Regions from separate parts of the Zunongwangia profunda SM-A87 genome, predicted to be linked through region 1. Evidence: riboswitches for the same ligand, from Rfam matches in the RefSeq annotation. Region 1 holds a riboswitch; the other holds the start of a gene.

What was found. A riboswitch is a leader RNA that binds a small molecule or an ion and turns the genes downstream of it on or off. The one in region 1 is predicted to bind thiamine pyrophosphate.
Region 2: another riboswitch for thiamine pyrophosphate. It lies ahead of thiM (hydroxyethylthiazole kinase); the one in region 1 lies ahead of thiS (sulfur carrier protein ThiS).

What each region holds. Positions count from the first base shown of each region.
Region 1 is NC_014041.1:130,087-134,514, forward strand. It holds gene ZPR_RS00645 (thioredoxin family protein) at 1-191, opposite strand, end outside; gene ZPR_RS00650 (UDP-2,3-diacylglucosamine diphosphatase) at 230-991, opposite strand; gene ZPR_RS00655 (rhodanese-like domain-containing protein) at 1,041-1,418, opposite strand; gene ZPR_RS00660 (6-pyruvoyl trahydropterin synthase family protein) at 1,467-1,916, opposite strand; TPP riboswitch at 2,101-2,197, shown strand; gene thiS (sulfur carrier protein ThiS) at 2,384-2,587, shown strand; gene thiC (phosphomethylpyrimidine synthase ThiC) at 2,639-4,428, shown strand, end outside.
Region 2 is NC_014041.1:2,118,244-2,122,671, forward strand. It holds gene tenA (thiaminase II) at 1-497, opposite strand, end outside; gene thiD (bifunctional hydroxymethylpyrimidine kinase/phosphomethylpyrimidine kinase) at 484-1,317, opposite strand; gene thiE (thiamine phosphate synthase) at 1,304-1,951, opposite strand; gene thiM (hydroxyethylthiazole kinase) at 1,951-2,745, opposite strand; TPP riboswitch at 2,800-2,892, opposite strand; gene ZPR_RS09370 (sugar phosphate isomerase/epimerase family protein) at 3,099-3,983, shown strand; gene ZPR_RS09375 (DUF2652 domain-containing protein) at 4,096-4,428, opposite strand, start outside.

The sequences.
Region 1 (4,428 bases):
GCATTTTGCTCCATCTTTTTGCAGTACACACACCAATCGGCGTAGAAATAGATAAAAGTTTTTTTCGGTTTTCTGGCTAAAGAATCTTCTAATTGCTCAAAATTCAACCAGTTTATAGTATTGACTTTCTGGCTATAGCTGAGTATGGGCAAGGCTAAGAAAAGGATGAATATTTGAAGATTTTTAATCATTTTTTTAGCCATTACTATTTACTGTAAACTGTAACTTTCTATTTATCCTTCAGCTTTTTTAACTGCAAATCATTTCCGTCGAATTCGGCATAGGTATAATGTGTAATCCAGTCGCCGGTATTGATATATTTAGAATCTTCTTTCAGCTTAATTTCCATAGGTAAATGGCGGTGACCAAAAAGAAAATAATCATAATGTTTAGTTTCCAGTTTACGCCTACAATACTGGATTAACCATTCGTTATCTTCACCTAAGAATTCAGCATCTTCATCTCCTGAGATGAGCTTATTTTTTACTGAAAAATATTGGGCTAACGGAATGCCAATATCAGGATGCAGCCAACGATACAACCATTTTGCAAAGGGATTGGTAAATACCTTTTTCATCCGCTTATAGCCATAATCTCCCGGACCAAGTCCGTCCCCATGACCTATTAAAAAATTCTTTCCGTTAAATTCAAATTCCTGTGCTTTGCGATAGGTGGGGATATTTAGTTCTTCTTCAAAATAATTTTCCATCCATAGGTCGTGATTTCCGATGAAAAAATAGATGGGAATACCACTGTCTTTTAGTTCGGCCAGTTTTCCTAAAACTCTAACAAAGCCTTTAGGCACAGCATGTTTATATTCAAACCAAAAATCAAAAAGATCACCTAGCAAAAAAATAGCAGCGGCATCTTCTTTAATTTCATCCAACCATTTAACGAATATCGCCTCTCTGGGTTTACTGGCTTCTTTGGTGGGAGCACCTAAGTGATTATCACTACTAAAATATACTTTTTTTCCTTCGGGAATGATCATTGCTCGTTACTTAACTTTTACAAAGTTAACAGAAACTTGTAAAGCACGATTAGTTTCTGTTTTCAGAATACGCTATTAATTTCTGGAGGTCTTTTATCGAACCACCGTTAGTTACTTTAAAACCGTTTTCTTTTAAAATTTTGCTGGCTTTTACACTGCGTATTCCATGTGCGCAATAGGTGATATAATTAAGCTCTTTATTTAACTTTTTAAGGCTGTCTGAATTGATAATGCCCAGCGGAAAATTAATGGCATTTTTTATATGTCCCTGTTTAAATTCCCTTGGAGTGCGAACATCTAAAATTTGAAACTGACTAATATTCTTTCCTTTCAGCGATTGGTCTCTTTTTCTGTTGTTATAGTTTTTCAGCACAAAATAGGAGCCCAACAGTATTACGATGACAATGGCAGGAATAATCGGATTCATTTTTTAGTTTAATCAGTAAGATATCAAAAGTCTCGAAAATCAAGATTTCTAATTATCAATTGCATACCACTCTGCAAAGCTGCTTTCGGTTTCCTGAAGTTTTAAAGAATGTAGTTGAATATGATCCGGTAAATGTTTCTTTATTTTTTCAGCAAAATCAATTACCATATTCTCACTGGTGGGTTGATAGTCTACTAAAATTACATGATGACCACGGTTTTTTAATTCTTTGGCAAGCTCGATATGTGGGGTGTTTTGATTAAAAACTGTAGCATGATCAAATTGGTCTACAATTTCAGATTTCACGATCTTTTTTAGATCACCAAAATCGATTACCATTCCGTATTTTACATTTTCAGTATCTGTGATTGGCTCTCCAATAACAGTTACGCTAAGTTTATAACTGTGGCCGTGAACATTGCGGCACTTGCCATCATAGCCGTAAAGCGCGTGTCCTGTTTCAAAAGAAAATTGTTTGGTAATCCTGATTTTTGCCATACCGAAATTTTAAGTCTGCCTTGTGTAATTATTTTCCCTGTAAAATTTAAGCTGAAATTATATAAGATCGACTCTGGATTTTTCAGGGAATATTTAAAAGCAAAGGTATTAAAAGTGTATCCAATTTTGAAGATTATAGCTTCAGCATTTTTTTATCCCGGAAAATTTGAGTTAACTTTGAAGATGTAAACTTTAGGGGTGCCAATTAAATTTGGCTGAGATAACACCCTTTGAACCTGATCCAGATTAGCATCTGCGAAGGAAAAAGCACGAAAATTTTGAATCGAATATGGCCAATATCAGGCTGAAATCTTTTTGATTTGTTTAAAAACCAGACTTACTATTTATAATCTGGTTTAAGAGTAAAAATTAAATTTCGGTTCATAGCTCGTGGATTTACCACGAAATTACTCACTTTTCTTCAGGGACAATTCCCCTTGGTTTACAGCTATTAAAAATCTAAGGATATGATAACTGTAAACGTAAACAACCAAAATCATTCTTTTAAAGAACCGGTAAAGCTTGATGAACTGCTGGAGCAGCTGAATATTCAGCCTTTAGGAATTGCCATCGCTATTAACAACGAGATTATTTCTAAACCCCAATGGGAGCATACCCTGTTGGAAGAAGGGAATAACGTACTGGTGATTCGTGCTACGCAGGGTGGTTGATTGATTTACAATAGTAATCGAATTTTAAAAATCAATCTAAACCTTTTTAGTATGAAACCTAACCAGTTACCACGGGGAGAAGCCATAAGCAGAACGCCTTTTCCCAACTCAGAAAAAATTTACGTAAGAGGGCAGCTTCACGAAAATGTGAATGTGCCGATGCGTAAGATCAATCTAGATGATACCGTCGATAAATTTAACGGTATCCGAACGCCAAATGAGCCTGTTTTGGTGTACGATACCAGCGGTGCTTACACCGATCCTAATGTAGAGATCGATGTTCGCCGGGGTTTAAAACCTATTCGTCAGCAATGGATTGCTGCCAGGGAAGATGTGCAGCAGTTAAGCAGACTTTCCTCGGAATACGGCCGGCAACGAGAGGAAAATAAAAAGCTGGAGAAACTTCGGTTTCAACGAATCAGGAAACCTTTAAAAGCAAAGCCGGGACAAAATGTTACCCAAATGCATTATGCACGTAAAGGAATAATTACTCCTGAAATGGAATTTATTGCTATTCGTGAAAATCAGAAACTTCAAGAAATAAATCAAATTACTCAGCAACATCCGGGAGAGAGTTTTGGAGCTAGTATTCCCAAAGTGATCACTCCTGAATTTGTTCGGGATGAGGTAGCGAAAGGACGTGCAATTATCCCTAGTAATATTAACCATCCTGAAAGTGAACCTATGATTGTAGGGCGAAACTTTTTGGTAAAGATCAATGCCAATATTGGGAATTCTGCCGTAAGTTCTTCGATTGAAGAGGAAGTAGAAAAAGCGGTTTGGGCATGTCGTTGGGGTGCCGATACGATCATGGATCTTTCTACCGGAAAGAATATTCACGAAACCCGTGAATGGATTCTTCGGAATTCTCCGGTACCCATCGGAACAGTACCTATTTATCAGGCTTTGGAAAAAGTAAATGGAAAAGCTGAAAATCTTACCTGGGAGATCTTTAGAGACACTTTAATTGAACAAGCCGAACAGGGTGTCGATTATTTTACCATTCATGCCGGAGTTCGTTTAAAATATATCCCGCATACTGCAAAACGGCTCACCGGTATCGTGTCTCGGGGAGGTTCGATCATGGCAAAATGGTGTTTGGCGCATCACCAGGAAAGTTTTTTATACACGCATTTTGAGGACATCTGCGAAATCATGAAAGCTTACGATGTAGCTTTTTCACTGGGCGATGGTTTGCGTCCTGGTTGTATTGCAGATGCGAACGATTATGCGCAGTTTGCCGAATTAGAAACGCTTGGCGAATTAACCAAAATTGCCTGGAAGCACGATGTACAATGTTTTATTGAAGGTCCCGGGCATATCCCCATGCACATGATTAAAGAAAATATGGACAAGCAGTTGGCAGAATGCGGGGAAGCGCCTTTTTATACACTAGGGCCATTAACAACCGATATTGCACCGGGTTATGATCATATCACTAGCGGAATTGGTGCCGCAATGATCGGCTGGTACGGTTGTGCGATGTTGTGTTATGTGACGCCAAAAGAGCATTTGGGTTTACCCAATAAAGAAGATGTAAAGGAAGGTGTGATTACCTATAAAATTGCAGCACATGCGGCCGATTTGGCAAAAGGTCATCCAGGAGCACAGCATCGCGATGATGCCATGAGTAAGGCGAGGTTCGAATTTCGATGGGAAGATCAGTTTAATTTAGCTTTAGATCCCGATACGGCGAGAGCTTATCACGATGAGACCTTACCTTCTGAAAACGCGAAAGTGGCTCATTTTTGTTCGATGTGCGGCCCTAATTTCTGTTCGATGAAGATCACACAGGATGTACGGAATTATGCTAAAGAAAACGGACTCGACAGTGAAGAAGC
Region 2 (4,428 bases), 2.0 Mb from region 1:
CCAAATTCTTCCCCGGCATAAGTATCAATCCAGGCCTGATAAGGATTATTTCCAGATTTTTGGTTTCTGTAAATATAGTCACCAACTTCTTTATAAATCCAAAAACAAGGAAGAACCGCAGCCATAGCAACTTCGAGATTCTCTAGTGCAGCCATACTTTTTAAAAAATGAATATAATGGTGACATGCCGGTTGAATAATGGCCTTTTCTGAAATACCAAATTCTTTAAAATAAGATTCGTGTAAGGCATTTTCAACAATAATAGCATTTTCTGCAAATTGAAGAAAAGCCAGTGTATTTTCAGTATCGTAAGCGCGTGCCGCAATTAGAGCTAATGCTCTCCCAAAATTTTCCAGATAAGCCGAATCCTGACTCATATAAAACTGAAATTTTTCTAATGCCAAATCACCGTCCATTAATTCGGTTATAAAAGGCATTTCAATAATTCGATTATAAATTGGCCGTATAGTTTGCCAGGTTTCTTTACTCCAACTCATTTTTTATTAATTTTAGTGGGTTAAAAAAGTGATTTAAAGGGCCATTTCCTTTTCCGGTTTTTACATTTTTTCCGTGATAGATAGCACTATGTGCAAATTCCTGTCCCAGTTTTACCGCTTCAATTAGGTTTTTACCTGTGGCTAGATAAGCAGCAATTGCAGAGGATAAGGTGCATCCAGAACCATGAGTGTTATTGGTGTTGAACTTCTCGAATTCATAATCGTAAACTTTCCCATCTGGTGTAAAGTAAAGCGAGGTTATTTTATCGCTCCTTAGATGTCCGCCTTTCATCAAAACAGATTTGCAGCCAAGATTCATTATTTTCTCACCTGCTTTTTTCATATCAGCCAAATTTTCGACTTTCATTTTAGCTAACACCGCAGCTTCATCCATGTTGGGAGTGATTACATCGGCTAATGGAAATAACTTTTCAATAATTGTTTCAATCGTTTGGTCTTCAATTAATTTATGCCCGCTTGTCGCAACCATTACCGGATCAAAAACCAAAGGTGTTTTTGGATATTTTTGTAGTGCCGAAACAATGCTTTCAACTAGTTCTGGCGTATGTACCATTCCTATTTTTACGGCATTAGGGAATATATCTTCAAAAATGCTGTCAATTTGTTCAGACACCGCCTGGTAAGGGATGGGGAAAATATTTTTTACTCCGGTCGTATTCTGGACGGGAAGTGCTGTTAAAACAGAAGTGGCATAACAGCCCAAAGCCGAAAAAGTTTTAATATCGGCCTGTATTCCGGCACCGCCACTACCATCAAAACCTGCGATGGTTAAAGCTGAAGCATACTTATATGTTTTCATTCCGATGTTTATGAATTTGAGTTTTAATATTTTTAGCTGTTTTTTCAGGGTATTTTGAAGCGCAAATCGCTGAAACTACGGCAATACAGTCGGCACCTGCTTTTATAATTTCACCGGCGTTACCGGCATCCATACGACCAATGGCAATTAGCGGTTTGGTGGTTAATGTGCGTATTTTTTTGATCCCTTCAATGCCCCATTCAGTTACCGTATCGGTTTTGGTGGCGGTGCTGTAAACTGGACTAATTCCCAGGTGATTGGCCACTTCCGTTTGCTCGTTTTTAAGTTGCTCCAAATATTCTATAGAGTAACCAATTGCTTTATGCTTATCCCATTGCTGCTTAATTTGGGTGGGAGGAATATCATTATTACCTACATGTATTCCAAAAGCATCTACCGCTTTTGCCACCTCAAGATTATCATTGATGATAAGCGGAATTTTATATTGATCCGTTAGTTGTTTAAGCGCTTCGGCTTTTTTTATAAATACCGAAGTACTTAAATTTTTCTCGCGTAGTTGTATAATGTCTACGCCGCCCTCAATAGCCATTTTAGCAACCTGAAGCAGCGGATAATGAACACAGCTTTCTTCTGCAATAACCAGATATAATTGATAGGGAAAATCTGGATGCATTATTCGCCTATTTTAAGATGAGAACGAAATTCCTCTTCGGTAATATTATATAATTTATCGAGTAAAGTTAGTTGCAGACTTCCCGGTCCTGAGGAACTTTTAGCAGCAATTTCACCACAAACACCTATTAAGGCCATAGCCGCCACAGTGGCTTCAAATTTATTTTCTAGTATTGCGGCAAAAGCAGCGGTAAGCGCCGAAGCCGAGCAACCCATACCGGTAACTTTAGCCATAAGAGCATTACCATTTTTAAGAGAAAGCTTTTGGTCCTTACCAATAATAATGTCGGTTTCACCCGAAATACAAATTACAGCACCAAACTCTTTCTGTAAAGAAGTAGCTGCTTCTATAGCTTCATCACTTTCGGCAGTACTATCTACACCTTTGGTAGCGATATTAGTAGCTTTGGCTAAAGCCATAATTTCAGAAGCATTGGCTCTGATAATCGTAGGTTTCAATTCCAGCAATTTAGCTATGATTTCATTGCGATAGGATGTTGCTCCTGCACCAACAGGATCTAAAACCCAGGGTTTGCTCAGTTCATTAGCTTTTTTAGCAGCATTGATCATACTTGTACTCCAGTATTCATCTAAAGTTCCGATATTAACCACAAGAGCCTGACAAATGTTTACCATATCTTCAATTTCAGACTGGGCATGGGCCATTATAGGAGAAGCACCTGCTGCCAATAAGGCATTAGCGGTATTATTCATCACCACATAATTGGTGATATTGTGAATTAAAGGGACTGATGTTTTTAAGCGCTGAATATGTGGCCACAGAATATTTTCCATATTAATTTAGTTTTTTGGCTTTGGAAAAATATTCAAATAAAAAGTATAGGAGTATGCACCCACAAAACTTTTCCCTACGACGGTCTAAACCGCATCAGGTTCAAAGGGACTCTCTCAATTCTTTTCAGAATACCCCCAAAGCGATATAAAAGTAATTTAAATTTTAGGGCTGATGAAATTTTTAAGGAAATAATGCCATTACCCCTCAAATTTTATTGATTATTGTTTCTCATTGAAACATTAATTATTGTATATTTAGCAAAAATTGAATCAAAATATTAAGAATGACGGAGTATTATTTAGCTATTCTTTAGATACTGTTAAATAGTCTCTGGTATTAATTTAGACAAGTAATGACAGGTTTAAAGAATTTATGTAAGGCAGGAGTGTTTTTTATAGTACTCACTTCATTTTCAATGTTTGGACAGCGCCAGTTTGGTGGAGCGACTTTGTACACGGTAAGAGATGAAATGGCTACAGCACCAGAAGAAACGATAGATGAGGTTTCTGAAATTGGTTATTTATATATCGAAGCTGCCGGATATAGCGATGGGAAGTTCTATGGAATGACTCCTAAAGAATTTAAAAAATTACTTTCTAAATACCATACAAAACCATTAAGTAGTCATCAGGGTGGGGTGACTATGGAAAATGTGGATCAAATGATTAAAGATGTAAAAAAGGCCGGCTTCAAATATTTTGTGATCCCAGTGCCACCCATGGGTAGATTTACTTTTGATCCTGAAACCCAAACTATGGGAATGGATGATGATCTGGATTTTTTAGTAGAAACTTTTAATACCATAGGTGAGAAATGTAAAAAAGCTGGATTAGCGCTTTTGTATCATAATCATGATTTTGAGTTTAAGGAAAATGAGAACGGGATTGTACCTATAGAATACTTCCTGGAAAATACAGATCCCGAATTGGTGAATTTTCAAATGGATTTGTTTTGGGTAACCAAAGCAGGTGCAGATCCTGTGACATATTTTAAAAAGTATCCTGGGCGCTTTAAATTATGGCATGTAAAGGATATGGATGAAGAAGGCAAATTTGCTCCGGTAGGAGAGGGAACTATAGATTTTGATAGAATCCTGAAAGAAAGAAAAGCATCCGGAATGAAATATTATATCGTTGAGCAGGATATGACTTTTGACCTGAAACCGCTTGAAGCTATTAAAATTAGTCACGATAACCTTAAAGATTTCGGTTTTGATAAAGTGAAATACAAAAAATAAACTTACGAAATATAAGCTTTTAACGTCTTCCAAGTTGTAATGGAAAACCCTCTAAAGTTTTGGCTAAAGAGGGTTTTTATGTATAAATAACTTTAAAACTTAAAATGCTTTCTTAAGCAAGGCATTTTTTACAGAGATCATTTTCAAAATCAAAAAATGTATAGCATATTTTTTTAATGCCATCGTAAACTTCACAAATGGTATTTTCAACAAATTTGTTGAGGTTTTTTAATTCAGCATTTACTTCAGCATCCAATAAAGCATCGGTGAGCAATACATAAGTATTACTTGCAACCGAATTTTTTAGTAAATGATGTGCTTCAATGACTGTTTGTCCATAAAGCTTTTCGAATTTACCAATATTATATTGCGCCAGGGCGCCATAATGCGCTATTAGTTTTAAGGAAAGATCAATATTTAGCTCAAATTCTTCTTCTAAAAAATT